4 regions of the Variovorax sp. P4_B11 genome follow, and region 1 is predicted to be linked to each of the others. Evidence: predicted binding sites of a transcription regulator. Region 1 holds the regulator's gene; each other region holds the start of a gene.

Region 1 (5,053 bases):
AGGACCTGATCTACCTGACCGGGCTGCTGGTGATCTCGGCCCTGTCGCTGTTCCTGTTCACCGCGGTGGCGGGCCGCCTGTGGTGCGGCTATGCCTGTCCGCAGACCGTCTACACCGAGATCTTCATGTGGGTCGAGGAGAAGATCGAAGGCAGCCGGATCGCGCGGATGCGACTCGACAGCGGCGACTTCTCGACCGAGAAGCTGGTCAAGAAGTGGTTCAAGCATGTGGTCTGGATCTCGATCGGGCTCTGGACCGGCTTCACCTTCGTCGGCTACTTCACGCCGATCCGCGAGCTGGCCATGGAGTTCCTGCAGACCCGCATGGGCTCCTGGGAAATCTTCTGGGTGCTGTTCTACGGCTTCGCGACCTACGGCAACGCCGGCTTCATGCGCGAGCAGGTGTGCAAGTACATGTGCCCCTACGCGCGCTTCCAGAGCGCGATGTTCGACCGCGACACGCTGATCGTCAGCTATGACACCGCGCGCGGAGAGCCGCGCGGCGTGCCGTCCAAGGCGCGGGCAGCCACGGCGCCGGCGCTCGGCCACTGCATCGACTGCAAGCTGTGCGTGCAGGTCTGTCCCACGGGGATCGATATCCGCCAGGGCCTGCAGTACGAATGCATCGGCTGCGGCCTCTGCGTGGACGCCTGCAACATCGTCATGGACAAGATGGAGACCCCGCGCGACCTGATCCGCTATGCCACCCAGAACGGCATGGCCGGACGCTGGACGCCGCAGCAGGTGCTGCGCCGCGTGCTGCGGCCGCGGGTGCTGATCTACACCACGATCCTGGCCGCCTTGAGCATCGGCCTGCTTGCCAGCCTGGTGACGCGCACGCCGCTCAAGGTCGACGTGGTGCGCGATCGCGCGTCGCTGGCGCGCATCGTCGAGGGCGGCCAGCTCGAGAATGTCTATCGTCTGCAGATCATGAATGCCACCGAGCAGGTGCAGCGCTATCGCATCGAGGCGAGCGGCCTCGAAGGGCTGCACGTGTCCTCGGAACCCGTGGTCGAGGTCGCGCCGGCGCAGTCGCGCTGGGTGGCGGTCCGGCTGCAGCTGCCCTATGGCGCGGCACCGGCCGGTTCGCACAAGGTGCACTTCGATGTCCGTGCGGAAGGCGGCCTGGGCAGCGTGTCCGAGAAGGCCGTGTTCCTGGTCCCGCGATGAATCCCCTGGCTTCCAAGGAGACGATGATGACCGACGAGAACGACGCGCTCCGCCCCTGTCCGCCCTGGTACCGCTTTCCGCTGGTGTGGATGGTGATCGGCGGGCCGGGCGTGGTGGTGATCGCGAGTTTCGCCACGCTGTGGCTGGCCCTGCGCACGCCCGATCCGGTGGTCGACGAGGACTACTACCGCAAGGGCGTGGAAATCAACCGCACGCTGCCCGACAAGAAGCTGATGCCGGCGGTGGCCGGTCGCAACCACGCGGTGACGCCGGGCGCCGACGTGCCGGGCCCGAGGCGCTGAGGCCATGCGAGCGCAGCGCTGGATGTGGATTCTCTGGCCGGCCTTCCTGCTGGCTTGCGCGCTCGAGGTGCTGGTGTTCGCGCTGGTCGACCCGGGCGACCTGCACTGGCGCGGCGAGACGCTCGGGGCCTCGCGGCAGGCCGTCTACACGGTCGGCTTCTTCGCCTTCTGGCTGCTGGCCGTGGGGTCGGGCGCGCTGACGCTGATGCTGACCCGTCCGGCGCGGGAGATCAACAACCTGGCGGATTGACGATGTGCCGGAGTGCTTCGGGGTCGAGGATGCGCACGTTGCGCTGCTCGACCTCGACGATGCCGTCGGCCGCGAATTTCGACAGCGTCCGGCTCACGGTCTCGAGCTTGAGCCCGAGATAGCTGCCGATCTCCTCGCGGGTCATGCGCAGCACCAGCTCGGAGCGCGAGAAGCCGCGCGCATGCAGCCGCTGCACCAGGTTCAGCAGGAAGGCCGCCAGCCGCTCCTCGGCCCGCATGCTGCCGAGCAGCAGCATCACGCCGTGCTCGCGCACGATCTCGCGGCTCATGATCTGGTGCACGTGGCGCTGCAGCGCCGTGACCTCGCGCGACAGCTCCTCGATGCGGTCGAAGGGCATCACGCAGACCTCGGAATCCTCCAGCGCCACGGCGTCGCAGGTGTGCTGGTCGTTGACGATGCCGTCCAGCCCGATGATCTCGCCGGCCATCTGGAAACCCGTGACCTGGTCGCGCCCATCCTCGCTGGTGACCCGAGTCTTGAAGACGCCGGTGCGGATCGCATAGAGCGAAGTGAAGGGTTCGCCGTTGCGGAACAGGGTCTCGCGCCGCTTGACCTTGCGTCGCGTGGCGACGATATCGTCGATGCGCTGCAGCTCACCGGGCGCCAGGCCCACTGGCATGCAGAGTTCGCGCAGGTTGCAGTTGGAACAGGCGACCTTGATATTTTCTGGTTTCATTGATGCAGTCGAGGTCATGCGGGGATTCTCCGATGGGGGCTGGGCCGGATGCTTGACCCAGGTCAAGATTAGCGGGTCGCGACAGCGGCATAGTGACACACCAAAGCCCTTGCCGCCGTCCGCGATGCTCATTGCCTCCGCTCCCGTTCTCACACCGTCCGTTCCGGTGCCCACGCCGGCCGTGCTGCAGGAATTCGACGTGGCAGGGCCGCGCTACACCTCCTATCCGACAGCGGACCGCTTCGTCGACGCCTTCACGGCCGAGGACTATGCGCAGACGCTCGAGCAGCGCGGCGGGGCCGGCGCCAGCGCCCGGGCGCTGTCGCTGTACGTGCACATCCCGTTCTGCGAATCGCTCTGCTACTACTGCGCTTGCAACAAGATCGTGACCAAGCACAAGAGCAAGGGCCGCGAGTACCTGGACTACCTGGCCCGCGAGATCTCGCTGCAGGTCGAGAAGCTCGGCCGCGGTGCAGTCGTTCGCCAGCTCCACCTCGGCGGCGGCACGCCCACCTTTCTCGACGACGCCTCCCTGCGCCAGCTCATGGCCATGCTCCGCGATGCCTTCACGCTGTCGCCCGACGGCGAGCATTCGATCGAGATCGATCCGCGCACCGTCGACCGCGAGCGCCTCGTGACGCTGGCCGCGCTGGGCTTCAACCGGCTCAGCTTCGGCGTCCAGGACTTCGACCCCGACGTGCAGAAGGCGGTGCACCGGATCCAGCCCGCCGAACAGGTCTTCGACCTGATGGCCACCGCCCGCGGGCTGGAATTCGATTCGGTCAACGTCGACCTGATCTACGGGTTGCCGCGCCAGAGCGCCGCGTCCTTCGACCGCACGCTGGCGCAGGTCTGCGCGCTGCGGCCCGATCGCATCGCGCTCTACGCCTACGCCCACCTGCCCGAGCGCTTCAAGGCGCAGCGCCGCATCGCCACCGAGACCCTGCCCGACGCGGCGACCAAGGTCGAGATGCTGTCGCGCTCGATCGCCGCGCTCACCGCGGCCGGCTATGTCTACATCGGCATGGACCATTTCGCGCTGCCCGGCGACGCCCTGGCCGTGGCCAAGCGTCAGGGTCGGCTGCACCGCAACTTCCAGGGCTACAGCACGCAGCCGGATTGCGACCTGGTGGCCCTCGGCGTGTCGGCGATCGGCCGCATCGGCGCCACCTACAGCCAGAACGCCAAGACGCTCGAGGAGTACTACGACCTGCTCGACCAGGGGCGGCTGCCGGTGGTGCGCGGCCTGGCACTGACGCGCGACGACGTGCTGCGGCGGTCCGTGATCATGGCGATCATGTGCCAGGGGCGGGTCGACTTCGAAACCATCGGTGCGGCGCACCTGGTCGATTTTGCGCAGTGCTTCGCCGCCGAACTCGAAGCGCTCGAGCCGCTCGAGGCGCAGGGGCTGGTGCTGCTGAGCGACCGCCACATCGAGGTCACGCCGCTCGGCTGGTTCTTCGTGCGCGCGATCGCCATGGTGTTCGACCGCTACCTGCAGGCCGACCGCAACCGGACGCGCTTCTCGCGCATCGTCTGAAGTGAAGCCCACCCCCGATAGCGCCTGCGGCGCCCCCCTCGAGGGGGCGATACCAGCGGCCCGGCAAAGCCGGTTCCGCGGTATCCCTGGCATTGGGCTGCGCCGGTTTCATGCGTTGTGGGTGGCGCGCAGCGCCATGGACAACTGAGCCATGCAGGCGGCGCTGCTGGCCTCCGCGCTGGTGATGGGGCTGGTGGGCGGCCCGCACTGCGTCGCGATGTGCGGTGCCGCCTGCGCGGGCGTGGTCCGCCTGGTGCGGGCGCCGGTCGGCGGCGGCGCCGCCGTGCTGGCGCCCTCGGCCCGTTCGCTGCCGGCGGGGATGCTGTTTCACGCCGGGCGCGTGGCGGGCTATGCGGCTGCCGGGGCAGCGGCTGCCGCCATGGTGCAGGGCCTGGCGCTGGCGGGCGGGCAGCTGAGCGCGCTGCGCCCGGCCTGGATGCTGCTGCATGTTTTCGTCTTCGCCTGGGGCCTTCTGCTCGCCGCCTCGGGCCGGCAACCGGCGTGGGCGCATCGTTTCGGACGATGGGCCGCGGCACGGCTGCGGCCCATGACCCGCAGCCCCTTCGGCGTGCTGGCGGCCGGTGCATTGTGGGTCGCGATGCCCTGCGGCCTCCTGTACTCGGCGCTGATGCTGGCGGCCCTGAGCAACGGCGTGCTCGAGGGCGCGGCCGTCATGGCGTCGTTCGCGGCTGGCAGTGCCGTGTCGCTGCTGCTGGCGCCGTGGCTGTTCGAGCGTCTGCGTTCGGGGGGCGGCCGGATGTCGCAGCAGTGGGGCACGCGTCTGGCGGGCGTGTTGCTCGCCGCGGTGGCCCTGCAGGCGCTCCGGATGGATCTCGCGCAGCAGATCGAGATCTGGTGCCGCTGAGCTTCGCCTTCTTCGCGGCGCCTCAGGCGCCGGGCGCGGGCTCGTCCAGATTCATGACCACGTGGAACACGTCGGACGATTCTTCCTCGCTGGGCGCGCGCACGAAGCCCAGGGCACGCGACAGCTTCAGCATCCGGGTGTTCTCGCGCAGGATCAGCCCGGCCAGGCGCCGGGTGCCGCGGCTGCGCGCATGGGCGATCAGCTGCTCGAACAGCAGCCTGCCGAGCCCG
Region 2 (5,053 bases), on a different contig from region 1:
GATGGCCGCGTGCTGCCGCCCGGCGAGATCGGCGAGCTGCGCTTTCGCGGGCTGGGCGTGGTGCGCGACTACATCGGTGCAGCGGCAGGATCGACGGCCTTCGCCGGCGGCTGGCTGCACACCGGCGACCTCGGAATGATCGACCAGCGCGGCTTCATCACGCTCAAGGGCCGTATGAAGGACATGTACATCCAGGGCGGCTTCAACGTCTATCCGGCCGAGGTCGAGGCGCTGATCGCCACCCATCCCGATGTACTGATGGTGGCCGGCATCGGCGTGCCGGACCCGGTGCTGGGCGAGGTCGGCCGCTACTTCGTGGTGCCCAAGGAGGGTCGCTCGCTGGAGGCGGCCGAGTTGCTGGCCTACTGCGCCGGGCGCATCGCCGACTACAAGATGCCGCGCCAGATGGTGCTGCGCAACACGCTGCCGATGACACCGGCGGGGAAGATCCACAAGGCGCAGTTGCGGACGGAAGCTAGCGACTGAGCGCAAGCCCCTCCCGGCCTCGCGGACGCGAAATCAATGTGGCGGCGCCGGCTGGCGTGCGTCCGGCCCCTGCGGGGACGCGGGCGGCCCGCCGCTGCCGTACCGGGCAATGTGCTTCACGTAGTCGCGCCATGCCGCCTGCGCCGCCCTGGCGCTCGCCTTCGCCGCGTCCACCGCTTGATCGGGCGACGCAGCGCCATCGTTCTTGAGAAACAGCCGGAACGCCTCGTCCGCTGCCCGCTGCGCCCGCCTGGCCAGCGCATCCGCCAATGTCGCCGCGGCCCTCAACTGGGCGGCATCCTGTGTGAACGGCTCCATGACACCTCCATATACGAAATTGGTTCTCATTTTCTCGAGGGCCAGTGTAGGGCGGTCGCCGGGATTGCGAAGGCGCCGGAAGCGCTATGCGAGAAGGAATACTGCATGCGCATACAGTTCGAATCGGGCCTCGCGCGCGATCGCCATGCGGCGAGCCACAATGGGCGGCAGGACCTCGGCCATGGAGTTCGATCATGCGCATCGGCGTACCGAAAGAGATCAAGGACAACGAGTACCGCGTCGGCCTGACGCCATCGGGCGTCAACGAGTTGCGGGCGCACGGGCATGAACTGCTGGTGCAATCCGGTGCCGGAATCGAGATCGGTCTCGACGACGCGCAGTACCGGCAGGCCGGCGCGGCATTGGCGCCAAGCGCCGAAGAGGTCTATGCCTGGGCGGAAATGATCATCAAGGTCAAGGAACCGCAGCCTGCGGAATGCCTGCTGCTGCGTGAAGGCCAGATCCTCTACGCCTACCTCCACCTGGCGCCGGACCCCGTCCAGACGGCGGCCCTGGTGAAATCCGGCGCCGTCTGCATCGCCTACGAGACCATCACCGGTCCCGGCGGCGGCCTGCCGCTGCTGGCCCCGATGAGCGAGGTGGCGGGGCGCATGGCGATCCAGGCCGGCGCCGCCTACCTCGAAAAGTCCAAGGGCGGCCTGGGGCTCCTGCTCGGTGGCGTGCCCGGCGTGCCGCCCGCCCATGTCGTGATCCTGGGCGCAGGCGTGGTCGGAACGAACGCCGTACAGATGGCCGTCGGCCTCGGGGCGAGGGTCACGATCCTCGACCGCAACATCGATCGACTTCGGTCCCTCGACCTGATCTTCGGCAATCGCGTGGAGACCGCGTACTCGACGACGCACGTGGTGGAAGCGCGCATCGCCGGCGCCGATCTGGTCATCGGCGGCGTCCTCATTCCAGGCGCCGCCGCGCCCAGGCTGGTGACGCGGCAAATGGTGGCCGGCATGAAGAAAGGAGCGGTCGTCGTGGATGTCGCCATCGACCAGGGCGGGTGTTTCGAGACTTCGCATGCAACGACGCACTCCGACCCCACGTTCGTCGTCGACGGCGTCATCCACTATTGCGTCGACAACATGCCCGGCGCGGTCCCGCGCACATCCACGTTCGCGCTCAACAACGCAACCCTCGGGCACGCCCTGGCGATCGCCGACAAGGGCTGGAAGCGAGCGGCCATCGACGACCCGCATCTGCGAGACGGACTCAACGTCGTGCACGGCCACGTGACGCACGAAGCCGTCGCGCGCAGCCTCGGACGCGACTACGTGGACGCCTCCGGCCTTCTCGCCTGACGCCGGCCCGTGCTGCAGCGCTACCGCAGGTACGCCAGGTCGCGAATGTCGGAGCGAATCGCGGCCCGATCTGCCCGATGCAGCGTCAGGCTGATCAGCAGTTCCAATCGGCGGCGCAGCGCGTAAAGCATCTGGATCGCCGCGTGGGCGGTTTCTTCGGGACTGCCGAGTGCGGCAATATCCGGAAAGTCCCACAAGGCAGCGTCGGGTTGGCCCGGCCATCGGGGCTGCACCGGCAGTGTCGCCTCGTCGAGCGTGATGACGAAATCCGCCCGAGGCGCGCCTGCCCGCGCCAGATCGACCCAGCTGTGGGGCGATATAGGCGGAACCGGGATGCTCGCGCTGGCGAGGGCGCCCACCGCGGCGGGATGAATCACCGCACCGATATGTCCGGGTTGGCCGCACGAGGTGACGGAAAAACCATCTCCTCCGAGGTGGGCAAGACAAGCCTGGGCAAGGATGCTGCGCAAGGAATTGCGGCGCGAGACGAAGATTACTGCAATGCGCTTTGCCATTGAAACCTGAACGCAACGAACGATGTGAACAGCGTAGAGCGGCGCAGGCGATGTCCGCAAGAGCGCTGACCCCAGGCCGGGCCCGGAGGCTCGGTGGCGATTGATCTTCGTCAAGGGCAGCGGCCATCCCGCGACCGAAGATGGTCCATTCGCATTCGAACGGACGCCCGTGGAATTCAGAACCATCCTTGTGCATCTCGACAGCTCGAGGCAATGCGCAGTTCGCGTCGATCTGGCGGCTTCGCTCGCCCGGGCCCGGGGCAGCCACCTGATCGGTCTCCTGCCGACGGGCCACCGCGACGGCAGCGCGGCATCGAAGGCGATCGAACATGACTTCAGGGAGCGCATCAGGATGTCCGGTCCCTTGTCCTTCGACCTTCGCCGGATCGACAGTGCATCGCCCGAAGCCATCGCCCGTTGCGGCCGCGCCGGCGAGCTGGTCGTCGTCGGCCAGGTGGACCGCGACAACTCGGAAGCCACCTGCCACGGATGCCTGCCCGAACAGCTCGCGCTCCAGGCGGAGCGGCCCGTCCTCATCGTTCCCTGCGAGCGGATCTCTGCATCGGTCGGCAAGCATCTGCTGGTCGCGTGGGAAGGCACGCGGGAGTCGGCGATGGCACTTCGCGGGCTGACGCCGTTGCTCTCCCGCGCCTCGAGCATCAGCCTGATTTCCCCGCTCAGGGAGAACCGCGCCCCGGGCGCCGGCACGTTGCCGGTGCCGAGGACCCTCGCCTGGCTGGGACGCTTCGGAATCCGGGCCGAAGCCATCCAGCACCCTCGCACCATGGGCCTCGCGGACGCCTTGCGGTCGCATCCGCCGCAAGAGGACATCGACCTTGTCGTGATGGGCGGCTACGAGCGCACCCGCCTGCGCGAGATGGTGCTTGGCGGCGTCGTGCAGGAGATCCTCACGCGCATGAAGGTGCCGGTGCTGATGGCGCCCTGATCGAGGACGCCGGATGATCCCCGACCGATCGACTCCAGGCCGCGAGCGAGGCCTTCGGCCGCACGGCAACCGTTTGCTCCTGGTCGCGGCGCTGCTCCTGGGCGCATGGTGCCTGACCCGTCCGGCCACGGCATCGGCAGCCGAGGCCATCACGGACCAGATGACGTCGACGCGCTTTCCCGTGAAGCAGGTCTTCACATTCCTGTTCCTGATGCTCGGGCCCTTCAAGATCATCGGGCCGTTCGCGAGCGCCACGAGGGGAGCGGACCCCGGGTTGACGCGTCGCATCGCCCTGTGGGCGACGCTCTACGCGAGCCTGGCGCTGCTGGTCGCGGCCTTCCTCGGAGAGGGCATCCTGAGCAGCTACGGAATTCCGTTGCCCGTGCTGGCCCTCTCCGGGGGGCTGATCCTGCTTCTGGTGGCCCTGATCAACATCCTCCAGCAGTTCCTGTCGCCGGCCTCGCACAGCGACGACGCCGGGAGCCCCGCGCCGACGCCCTCCATGAAGACCGCGCTGACGCCGCTGGCCTTTCCGGCGATCGTCACGCCGTACGGGATCGCGTCGCTGGTCGTGTTCCTGGCATTGAGCCCGGACGATCGGGGCCGCCTGACGATCGGCGCCATCATGCTGGCGATCATGGGGATCAACCTGTTCTTCATGCTCATGACCCGGCATATCCTGTCGGTCCTGGTCGTGGTGCTGCCGGTCCTGGGTGCCGTGCTCGGCATTGTTCAGGTCGCGCTCGGACTCCAGATCATCAACAACTCGCTCAAGGCACTGGGCCTCATGTGAGTGGCCCTAGGGCCTGTTCACACTATTTCCGGGGTCGCGAAGGCTTGCCAGGACGGGCCAATCAAGGCGCGCGACGCGGCATGTGCGTTGGCACATGCAAGGCGTGCAACGCCGAGTGGCTCGTCCTGGCAGGCCTTCCCTGCGGGTTGCCGGAAATAGTGTGAACAGGCCCTAGCCTTCGACGATGACCTCGAAGCGCTTCTCCCGGATCGCCTGCACGAACGCCCGGTAGTCGCTGCGGTTCTGGTCACAGTATTCGACCGAGAACTCGCCGATGGCATCGTCGAAGGTCTGCCCCGAGCCCATGTAGCCGGAGATCATCGCGGCGTCGCCGGAGCGGGCATGGGCGCGTGCCAGCGCCTGGGCGCACATGCGGCCGTATTGCCGAAGCAGGGCCGTGTCCCAGTCCTCGATGACCGCTGACATCTTCATGTCGCGCAGCTGGCGAACATAGAAATCGCGGCCGTTCATGCTCTGGGTCCATCCGAGGAACACGTCGCTGGCCGACTGCATCACGCGCTGCCCCACCACGACGCGCTGGCCGTTGTTGGAATGGATGCTCTTCCCCGCAAAGGGCTCGAGCACCGAGGGGCGCGCCTCCTTCACCTGCAGGAACAGCGGGTCGTCGTCCGCCGCCATGAACAGCGCGACGGCGCACGTCGTGCCGACGCTGCCCACGCCGACC
Region 3 (5,053 bases), on a different contig from region 1:
GCCGGGTGCTCGAGGTGCCGGTCGAGCCCAACCGGCTGGTCAAGAAGGGCGAGCTGCTGTTCCGGATCGACCCGACCCAGTACCAGAACGAACTCGATGCCGCCAAGGGCAAACTGGCCGCCGACGAGGCCAAGTTCGCGCAGGCCGGCGCCGCCCTGGTCGACGCCACGGCCGGCGCCCGGCAGTTGCAGGAGCAACTGAAGGCCGCCACGGGGCAGGTCCGGTCGCTGCAGCCGAAGCTGGAGCTGGCCCGGATGCGCGTGCGGCAGAACCGCGAACTGGTCGCCACCGGCGCCGGCGACCGCTTTGCGCTCGAGCAGGCCGAGTCCAACCTGGCCGATCTGCAGGGCCAGCTGTCGACCGCCATCGCCAACGAGGCGCAGGTCTCGCAGAAGCTCTCGGGGCAGGTCAACGGCGAGCAGGCCTCGGTCGCGGCGGCGCGGGCCCAGCTCGCGACCGCCAAGGCCCAGGTCGACATCAGCCGTGCCGAGCTCGGAAATGCGCAGTGGAACCTCGACCAGACGGCGGTCTTCGCGCCGGCCAACGGCTATGCGATCAACGTCCAACTGCGGCCGGGGTCCTACGTGGTGGCGGTGCCGCTGGCGCCCGCCATGACCTTCGTCGAGGAGACCTACCAGGTCATCGCGCTCTATGCCCAGAACGAACTGCGGCTGGTCGAGCCCGGCAACCTGGCGGAGTTCACGCTCAGCACCTACCCGGGCCAAATCATCTCGGCCAAGGTCGATTCGATCGTCTGGGCGCAAGGCCAGGGGCAGGTGGCCCAGTCGGGCACCCTGCCGCAGACCGGCGCCTATCCCCAGGCAGCTGGGCGCTTCCCGGTCAAGTTGATCGTCGACGAGAAGGACCGCGAGCTGTTCCTGGCCGCCGGCGCGGACGGCCAGGGCGCGATCTACACCGAGCACGTGGCGGCGATCCACATCCTGCGGATGGTGATTCTTCGCGTCGGCGCGATCACCAACTACCTTGTCCTGAAGCTGCACTGATGCGCACGCCTTCGCTTCTTCGCGGGATTCAGGTGGCGCTGCTGGCGGCCGCGATGGCGGGCTGTGCGCTCAAGGCCCCGCCGACCACCGCCGAGCTGCAGCAGCAGGCCTTGCCCCAGGCCGCCCCGCCCGAGGCCTACAGGGCCGGCGGCGGTGTCGCGGCGCCGGTGGCCGACGGCTGGCTGGCGGCCTTCGAGGAGCCCGCGCTGACGGCGCTGGTCAACGAGGCCCTGGCCTACAACGTCGACCTGAAGGTGGCGGCGGCGCGGGTCGAGCAGGCGGCCGGGTACGTCAAGGTGGCGTCCGGGGCCTTGCTTCCTTCGGTGGGCGTGGTCGCCCTGGGCGGCGGCAAGTCGGGCGGTGGCGGCGGCCTCGACGGCGTCTTTCTCAACGCGTCGCTGGAACTCGACGTCTGGGGCCGCCTGCGCTATGCGCGGCAGGCGAGCCGCGAGCAGTCCGCGGCGGCCGATGCCGACTACGCGTACGCCCGGCAGTCGCTGGCGGCGATGGTGGCCAAGGCCTGGTTCCTGGCGGTCGAGGCCGGGATGCAGCGCGTGATCGCGCAGGACGCCCTGAGTTCGTCGGAGACCCTGCTGCGGATGACCGAGGATCGGCTGCGTGTCGGCAACGCCAGCGCGCAGGCGGTGGCGCAGGCGCGCGCGAGCGTCGGCCCCTATCGGGATACGCTGAAGCAGGTCGAGCTCGCACGCGAACAGGCGCGGCGCGCGCTCGAACTGCTGCTCGGCCGCTATCCGGCGGCCGAGATCGCGGTCGCCGACCGCCTGTCGCCCATGCCCCCGCCGCTGCCCGTGGGCATGCCGTCGGAGCTGCTCGAGCGGCGGCCCGACGTGGTGGCGGCGGAGCGTCGCGTGGCGGCGGCCTTCGATCGCGTCGGCGAGGCCAAGGCGGCGCAGCTTCCGAGGATCAGCCTGACCGCGGGCGGCAGCAACGTGTCGAGCGAGCTGATCGAGTTGAAGGACGTCAGCAGCCCGGTCTGGAGCCTCGGCGCCAACCTGATCGCACCGCTCTACCAGGGCGGCGCGCTGCGTGCGCAGGTCGAGATCCGGTCGGCCGAGCAGAAGCAGGCGGTGGCGGAGTACGCGCGCGCGGGCCAGAAGGCTTTCGGCGAAGTCGAGAATGCGCTGGGCGCGGAGTCCACGCTGCGCGAACGCGACGCCATCCTCGCGGCGACCGTGCGCGACAGCGCGGAGGCGCTCGAACTGGCCCGGACCCAGTACCGCGTCGGCTCGGTCGACCTGCGCACGGTCGAGCAGGGCCAGCTCGCGCTCTACGCGGCACGTACCGCGCGCGTGCATGTGCAGGCCGAACAGCTGGCCCAGCGCACCAATCTCTATCTGGCCCTGGGCGGCGGCTTCGACCTGCCGGCCATGGCCGCGGCGGCCTCGCCATGATGTACCGAGCGCTGAGCCGGAGGTCCCGGCTCGTGCCGGCAGGGAGTGCTCGCAGAGCACTGCGTCCAACGTCTCGCTTGGAGGTGAAAGAGATGCATACGAAACAGAAATGGCGGCTGATGATGGTCCCGGTGCTGCTCGCCGCGGCCATGGGCTGGGGCAGCGCCCGCGCCCAGGAGATCCCGCTGGTTACCGGCGAGCACTGGACCCGGTCCACGGAGCAATTGAAACGGGTCTACCTGATCGGGCTGGCCAACGTGATGCAGGTCGAGACCGCCTACCAGGCCGGCAATGCGCCGCCCGACAGCCAGAGCCTCATTCCGAGGGCGGTCAGGGGGCTCAGGGGCCAGACGCTCGACACCGTGCGCGACGGGCTCGACCGCTGGTACGCCGCGCATCCGGACCAGCTGCAGCGGCCGATCGTCGAGACCCTCTGGTTCGAGATGGTCGTGCCCGGCCTCTCGAAATAGACCTGACGGAGAACGCCATGAATCGCATTGGACTCATCGTGTCGATCGCCGCGGCCACGCTGGCGACCGCTTGCACCAACATGACGCCGCAGCAGCAGGGAACCGCCAGCGGCGCGGCCATCGGGGCCGCGGCCGGCGCCGGCATCGCAGCCATCTCGGGCGGCAGCGGCTGGACCGGCGCGGCGATCGGCGCCGTCGCCGGGGGAGTGGCCGGCAACATCAAGGGCAGCAAGCAGCAGCAACAGCAACAGCCCCAGAAGCAATGATGCGAGCGGGGGCTCGTCTCGCCGGGGTTGATCGATGTCAAGACGCTCGCCGTGCCCGGTTCCCACAATGACACGATGGGGCTCATGAGAAGGCCCGGCGATCGTCCGTCCACAACAACGCCGTCATCGACGGCACCCTTCCGAGGAGAACGCCATGAACAGCACTCGCAGACATTTTTCGCTCGCCGTCGGCGCCGTTGCCTTCGCCGGCGCGTTCGGCAGCCTCTCGGCACGGGCAGCCGACGATGCCGCCGATGCCAAGGCGCTGGTCCAGAAGGCGCAGGCCACGGTCACCCACTTCTCCGGGAACAAGGACTTCCCCGAGTTCGGCGCCGCCCTGGGCAAGGCCAGGGGCGTGCTGATCTTTCCGCAGATCCTCAAGGCCGGCTTCGTGCTCGGCGGCTCCGGCGGTACCGGCGTGCTGATGGTGCGCGACGAAAAGACCGGCAGCTGGAGCGGTCCGGCCTTCTACACGATGGGCTCGGCCAGCTTCGGATTCCAGGCCGGCGCGTCGGCGGCGGAGATGGTCATGCTGGTGCATACGCAGAAGGCGCTCGACTCGCTCTACGCGAGCAAGGTGAAGCTCGGCGGCGATGCCTCGGTGGCGGTCTGGAAGAAGGGCATGGGCGCCAGTGCCGCGCTCACCGACTTCGTCGCCTATTCCCTGGTCAAGGGTGCTTTCGCCGGATTGGCCGTGGATGGCTCGGTGATCGACGTCCGCGAATCGCTCAACGCGGCCTACTTCGGCAAGCCCGCCACCCCGATGGACATCCTGGCCAAGCACGAAGTCAGCAGCCCCGCGTCCGCGGGCCTGCAGGCGGCGCTGAAGAAGGCCGCCAGGTAGCCACGAGCCCACATTCTTTGAGGGAGCCATGACCATGGATGCAGGAGCGCAGCTTGCGCACAGCCACAAGATCGCGACCCGGGTCGCCGCCGTGCTCCAGAAGCGCACGCAGCTTGCGCAGGAGCAATTCAGTCGCAGGGTGAGCCAGGCGGTGGAGAAGGCCGGCGGCGACGCGCTGGCCCGGTCGATGGCCTCGATGACCCCGCAGGGCTGGGCCCAGTACGCCGTCGATGCCGCGCAGCGGTCGCTTCTCTTCTGGGATACCTTGTGGAAGCGCGGCAACAACTTCGTCGAGCGGTCCTCTCAGGGCCTGAAGCCGGTGCTGCATTTCGACTCCGAGATCGTGCTCGACGGGCGCACGTTCGCGCGCCCGGTGAACTATGCGCTGCTGCGCATCACGCCGCCCGAAGGCGTGGTTGTCGATCCGAAGCTGCGGCCCTACCTGATCATCGATCCGCGCGCCGGCCATGGGCCAGGCATCGGAGGCTTCAAGGACGATTCGCAGGTCGGGGTCGCGCTGCGCGCCGGCCATCCGGTGTATTTCGTCATCTTCTTCCAGGAGCCCGAGCCGGGCCAGACGCTGCTCGACGTCTGCAGCGCGGAGCAGCAGTTCGTGAAGAAGGTGCGGGCGCTGCATCCACGCAGTGCCAAGCCGGCCATCATCGGCAATTGCCAGGGTGGATGGGCGGCGATGATGCTGGCCGCCTCGGACCCCGACGACACCGGGCCGATCGTCATCAACGGCGCGCCGATGTCCTATTGGAGCGGAGCCTGGAACGAGGGCGAGGGCGACAATCCGATGCGCTATGCGGGGGGCATCCTGGGCGGCTCCTGGGCGGCGTCGCTGGCGGCCGACCTCGGCAACGGCAAGTTCGATGGCGCCTACCTGGTGCAGAACTTCGAGAACCTGAATCCGGCCAACAGCCTGTGGGACAAGTACTACCACCTGTTCGACCAGGCCGACACCGAGCCGCCACGCTTCCTGGACTTCGAGCGCTGGTGGGGCGGCTACTACCTGATGAACCGCGAGGAGATCGAGTGGATCACCCGCAATCTC
Region 4 (5,053 bases), on a different contig from region 1:
AGTGAGCTTGCCTTCGGTCCACCGCCGCCGGCGCTGCGTCGGCCGCGTCGAACAGGTGCTCAAGGCGCTCAAGCCTGGCGGCTATTGCGGCTGCCGAAGCAATGGACGAACTGCTGGCGCGCGCCCAGGGCGCCTCGTCCACTTCAATACTGCTGCCGACCCACTGGGACAGCCATGGTCGGATGGGCTGCAACGGCGGCAGTCCACTCGACATTCACCGCGAGGCCGCCCAGGCGGCTCGAGCGCCCGATGCGCACGGTCGCGTGCTGCGCGGAGGCGATGCGCCGAACGATGGACCAGCCCAGGCCGCTGCCACTCTCGCCGCTGCCGAGGACGCGGAAGAAGCGCTCCCCGCATCGCGCGATGTCTTCCTCCTTCATGCCGGGGCCGCTGTCTTCGACACTGAGCTGCACGTGGTCATGCGAACGAATGACTTCGACGCGGATATCGGCCCGCGCCGGGCTGTAGCGGATCGCGTTGTCGACCAGGTTGCGCACCAGCACCGCGAACAGCGCCGGATCGCCACGAACAGGGCATTCGTGCACCGCATCGACCTCGATGTCCTGCCGCTTGTGGATGGCCTCCGGTGCGGCTTCGGCCACCACGGCGCGCACGAGGGCGCCGAGATTCACCGCCTCGCTTTGGAGGTCGGCACCTGCCTCGAGGCGCGACAGCGTCAGCAGTTGCTCGACCAGGTGAGTGGCCCGGTCGCAGCCTTCGAGCGTCGCTTCGAGCGCATGGCGGCGCCGGGCATCGTCGGCCTCGGTCAGCGCGACCTGCGCCTGGGCCCGGATCGCGGCGATGGGCGTGCGCAACTCGTGGGCGGCGTCGGCGGTGAAGCGGCGCTCCGACGCCATCAACCCGTCGATGCGACCGAAAAGGCCGTTGAGTGCGTCGAGCATCGGCGCCATCTCCGACGGTGCGCCGTCGATGGCAATCGGCTTCAGGACCTGCGGTTCGCGCACGGTCAAGGTCCGTCCGAGCCGCCTGAGCGGCAGCATGCCGCGACGGACCGCCCACCACACCGCGAGCGCGAGCAGGGGCAATGCGACGAACATCGGCCAGAGTGTGCCTCGCAGCACCGCCCGGAGAATGGAGGATCGCGAATCCACCCGCTCGCCCACATACACCTGCACATCGCGCTCGCTGCCGTAGGCTGCGAACACGCGCCATGTCGCGCCGTCGATGCGGACTGTGCTGAAGCCCGACTTGAAGCGTCGCCCGGGGTCGATCATCGGCGAGGACGGTGCGTTGGCCGAGCGCAGCGTCAGGCGGCCTTCATGGAAGACCTGGAAGGTCACCCTGGGTGCATAGCGGTGCAGCACCGGGGCCTCGATGCTTCGATCTTCTTCGGATGGGGCCTGCATCTGCTGGGCGACCAGCAGCGCGGCGCCCTGCGCAAGATGGCCGTCGAGCAATTCGTCCAGTTCGTGGCGCACGTCGAACCATGTCATGACCGCAGTGGCCAGCCACACGCCCGCTACCAGGCCGAGCACCAGCAGCAGGAGGCGGCCTTGGAGCGAGCGCGGCATCGTCTTCAGCGGCCCGGCTTGTCGCGCACCAGCACGTAGCCCACGCCGCGCACGGTCTGGATGAGCGAGGCGCCGAGCTTGCGGCGCAGATGATGGACATGCACTTCGATCGCATTGCTCTCCACTTCCTGCCCCCAGCCGTAGAGGTGCTGTTCGAGCTGTTCGCGCGAGAGCACGCGCCCGGCATTGAGCATCAGTGCATGCAACAGCGCAAACTCGCGGGACGGCAGCGCGACCGGCTCGCCCGCAAGATGCACCGTGTGCGCAGCCGGATCAAGCACGACATCTTGGGCCTGCAGGCGTTCCTGGGCCTGGCCGTGGGCACGGCGGATCAGGGCACGCAGGCGCGCTGCGAGTTCGAGCAGGTCGACGGGCTTGATGACGTAGTCGTCGGCACCGACATCGAGCCCGCGAATTCGGTCGGGCACGCCGTCGCGAGCGGTCAGCACCAGGATGGGCGTCGCGATGCCCGCCTTGCGCACGCTCGCGAGCACGGACAAGCCGTCCCGCAGCGGCAGCCCCAGATCGAGCACCGCCGCGGCATACGGTTCGGCGCGCAGTTCGCGCTCGGCGGCCTCGCCGTCCCGCACCCAATCGACCTGGAAATCGAGTTGGCGCAGGCCTGCGCGGAGGCCATCGCCGAGCAGCGGGTCGTCTTCGGCAAGGAGGATGCGCATGGGGGGATTGTGAGCGGCAAGAAGGGGCCGGCGTGCTCAGTCGTCTCGATCCTGGCTCGCCGCCTTGCCGGACACGGCGGTCGGGCCCTGGGCGACGTGCGTCGAGGCGTCGTGCCACTGTGTCCACCAGAAGCCCAGCACCGCCACCAGCATGAGGATGCCGACGCTGCGCCAGGCGCTGCGCACGCCGTCCTCAGCCCGGCCCGGCTTGCGCCCGGTGATCATGGCGCCGACCAGGTTGTCGCGGTGCATCCAGCTCGCGAGCAGCACACCGGCGATGTGGAGACCGACCACGCCGAGCATGATGTTGGCTGCGGCTTCATGCACTTCTTCGAGCCACTTGCCGCCCAGGTCCTGATAGGTCGCCCAGCCCGCTGCCGTGACCGCCAGGGCCAAGCCGAGCAGCGCGACGATGGCGATGGCGCCCGCGGGGTTGTGTCCCGTGTGGTGCTCCGTGCGCCCTCGAAGCACGCTGCCGATGTAGGCCGCGATCGCGCGCGGCCCGCGGACGAAGTTCGAGAAGCGCGCGTAACGGGTGCCCAGGAAGCCCCACAAGAGACGAAACAGGACGAGTCCCGCCATCGTGTAGCCGAGCGTGACGTGGACCAGCCGCCACGATTCGCGCTCCGCGGTGAGGTAGGCGCCGGCAAAGCACAGCACGATGAGCCAGTGGAAGACGCGCACCGGCAGGTCCCAGACGAGGATGGACCCCGGCTCGGGCGCGGAGCGTTCAGCGGGGGATGCGGACCTTGTGTTCATTGAAATCTCCTTGATCGGCGTGGGTGTGACAGGCTGCGCAATTGGCGGCGTTCCTGTAGCCATGGTGTCTTCGCGGTCTTAGCGCTTTCTTAACAGAACGCTTCCTGCCCGACGGTTGCCCTCGGGCATGCCAGCCTGGATCCGCACGACTTGATGGAAGTCAAAGGTCGCCAGGGCGCCGCGCCGGAACATCGGCCATGGCCGGCAATTTCGCCATACCGGAGCTTCGAACCATGAAAATCCTTGTTGCGACCGATGGGTCCCAGAAATCCCTGCGCGCGGTCAAATATGCGGCCAGGCTTGCGCATTTGTTGCGCACCGCATCCAACAAGATCACGCTGATCAGCGTCCACGACGACACCGGCCTGCGCCATGCCAAGGCCTTGGTGGGCAAGGCGGAGGTTGCGGACTATCTGCGCGAACTCAGCGAAAAAGAGCTCAAGCCGGCCCGCAAGCTGCTGCAGGCCGATGGCATCGGATATGACATGGAGATCCGCACGGGTCACGTGGCGCAGGAAATCGTCGATTGCGCCAGCAAAGGCAAGTTCGACATGATCGTGCTGGGCTCGAAGGGCCGCAGCGCGGTGGCCGACCTGCTGATCGGCTCGGTGGCGCAGCGCGTGCTCGCGACCGCGAAGCAACCCGTCGTGGTCGTCAAATGACCGGACCCAGCCGGACGCCGGCATGCTCGGCCATCGCGTGCTCAAGCTCATGACGCATGTCGATCCGTGGCGCAGGCCGGACCTCGACCATGCGGCAGCGGCGGGGCAGTCGGATCGATGAACATGGGTTCGCCCGCGACGGTGTCCACGGCCGCGACAGACGGTCTGAGCGACGGCGAAGCGGCGCGGCGGCTGCAGCGGGACGGCCCGAACGCGTTGCCGGTGTCGCGCCCGCGCAGCGTGCTGAGGCTGGCACGCGAGGTCGCATCCGAGCCGATGTTCCTGTTGCTCGTGGCCTGCGGGGTCGTCTACATGGTGCTCGGCGACGCCCAGGAAGCGCTGATGCTGCTCGGCTTCGTCTTCGTGGTCATGGGCATCAGCTTTGTTCAGCAGCGGCGCAGCGAGCGGGCGCTCGATGCCCTGCGCGACCTGTCCAGTCCGCAAGCCCTGGTCCTTCGCGGCGCGATGGCGCGTCGCGTTCCGGCGCGCGAGCTGGTGGTGGGCGACGTGGTGCTGCTGGCGGAAGGCGACCGCGTTCCGGCCGACATGGCGCTCGTTGAAGCGGCCGATCTCGCGATCGATGAATCGCTGCTGACCGGCGAGTCCGTGCCGGTGGCGAAGGAGGCGGCATCGTTGCCGCCAGCGCACGACGTCTCGAGGGCTCTCTCCGGCACGCTGGTGACCCGAGGAACCGGGCGCGGGCGCGTCATCGCCACCGGCGAACGCAGTGCGCTGGGGCGCATCGGCCAGTCGCTGGCCGGCATTGAGCTCGAGTCGACGCCGATCCAGCAGCAGACGCGCCGCGTCGTCAAGCAGGTGGCCGCCGTCGGGCTTGCGCTGGCCGCTGTGCTCGCCATCGCCTATGGGATTGCCCTGGACGACTGGCTGCACGGCGTGCTGGCGGGACTCACGTTCGCGATGGCCGTCCTTCCGGAAGAACTTCCGGTGGTGCTCACGCTCTTTCTGGGGCTGGGTGCATGGCGGCTGGCCCGCGAGAAGGTCCTGGCCAGGAGCATCCCCGCGATCGAACTGCTCGGCGCCACCACGGTGCTCTGCGTCGACAAGACCGGCACGCTGACCGCCAACCGAATGACCGTGCGGCGCCTGTGGTCCGAGGAAGCGGTCCACGACCGACTGCAATCGGCGGGCAGTGCCCTGCAGGAAGAGCTGCACGGCGTCCTCGAGTACGCTGTGCTCGCAAGCCATCGCCGGGCCTTCGACCCGATGGAGTCGGCCATCGGTGCTGCCGGACAGCAGCTGCTGGCCGGCACCGAGCACCTGCACGCCGAATGGACCCTGGTCGACGACTATCCGCTGTCGCCCGAGATGCTGGCCATGTCGCGCGTCTGGCAGTCGCCGGACCGGCGCGATCGTCTCATCGCGGCCAAAGGCGCGCCCGAGGCGATCATCGACCTGTGCCACA

Evidence for each region. Region 1 encodes FNR, which switches genes on or off when oxygen is low (the NO sensors DNR and NnrR bind a similar motif). Its sites were predicted from a motif close to TTGATNNNNATCAA; they were not measured.
Region 2: AC1DYD_RS33280 (universal stress protein) is a predicted target of FNR. The motif match lies at 2,730-2,743, and genes of this name have one in related genera.
Region 3: AC1DYD_RS28945 (lipid-binding SYLF domain-containing protein) is a predicted target of FNR. The motif match lies at 3,180-3,193, and genes of this name have one in related genera.
Region 4: AC1DYD_RS35805 (universal stress protein) is a predicted target of FNR. The motif match lies at 3,119-3,132, and genes of this name have one in related genera.

What each region holds. Positions count from the first base shown of each region.
Region 1 covers NZ_JBFUHO010000002.1:158,549-163,601, reverse strand. The annotation lists gene ccoG (cytochrome c oxidase accessory protein CcoG) at 1-1,169, shown strand, start outside; gene AC1DYD_RS02935 (FixH family protein) at 1,193-1,471, shown strand; gene AC1DYD_RS02930 (hypothetical protein) at 1,476-1,721, shown strand; gene fnr (fumarate/nitrate reduction transcriptional regulator Fnr) at 1,702-2,418, opposite strand; gene hemN (oxygen-independent coproporphyrinogen III oxidase) at 2,543-3,958, shown strand; gene AC1DYD_RS02915 (sulfite exporter TauE/SafE family protein) at 4,110-4,823, shown strand; gene AC1DYD_RS02910 (bifunctional acetate--CoA ligase family protein/GNAT family N-acetyltransferase) at 4,846-5,053, opposite strand, start outside.
Region 2 covers NZ_JBFUHO010000060.1:15,717-20,769, reverse strand. The annotation lists gene AC1DYD_RS33300 (class I adenylate-forming enzyme family protein) at 1-486, shown strand, start outside; gene AC1DYD_RS33295 (hypothetical protein) at 520-804, opposite strand; gene ald (alanine dehydrogenase) at 999-2,114, shown strand; gene AC1DYD_RS33285 (arsenate reductase/protein-tyrosine-phosphatase family protein) at 2,135-2,629, opposite strand; gene AC1DYD_RS33280 (universal stress protein) at 2,799-3,575, shown strand; gene AC1DYD_RS33275 (MarC family protein) at 3,589-4,368, shown strand; gene AC1DYD_RS33270 (DUF2252 domain-containing protein) at 4,540-5,053, opposite strand, start outside.
Region 3 covers NZ_JBFUHO010000043.1:10,078-15,130, reverse strand. The annotation lists gene AC1DYD_RS28965 (HlyD family secretion protein) at 1-1,004, shown strand, start outside; gene AC1DYD_RS28960 (efflux transporter outer membrane subunit) at 1,004-2,416, shown strand; gene AC1DYD_RS28955 (hypothetical protein) at 2,509-2,886, shown strand; gene AC1DYD_RS28950 (YMGG-like glycine zipper-containing protein) at 2,904-3,152, shown strand; gene AC1DYD_RS28945 (lipid-binding SYLF domain-containing protein) at 3,307-3,996, shown strand; gene AC1DYD_RS28940 (DUF3141 domain-containing protein) at 4,031-5,053, shown strand, end outside.
Region 4 covers NZ_JBFUHO010000074.1:26,256-31,308, reverse strand. The annotation lists gene AC1DYD_RS35820 (ATP-binding protein) at 144-1,532, opposite strand; gene AC1DYD_RS35815 (winged helix-turn-helix domain-containing protein) at 1,538-2,209, opposite strand; gene AC1DYD_RS35810 (cytochrome b/b6 domain-containing protein) at 2,246-2,968, opposite strand; gene AC1DYD_RS35805 (universal stress protein) at 3,166-3,630, shown strand; gene AC1DYD_RS35800 (cation-translocating P-type ATPase) at 3,754-5,053, shown strand, end outside.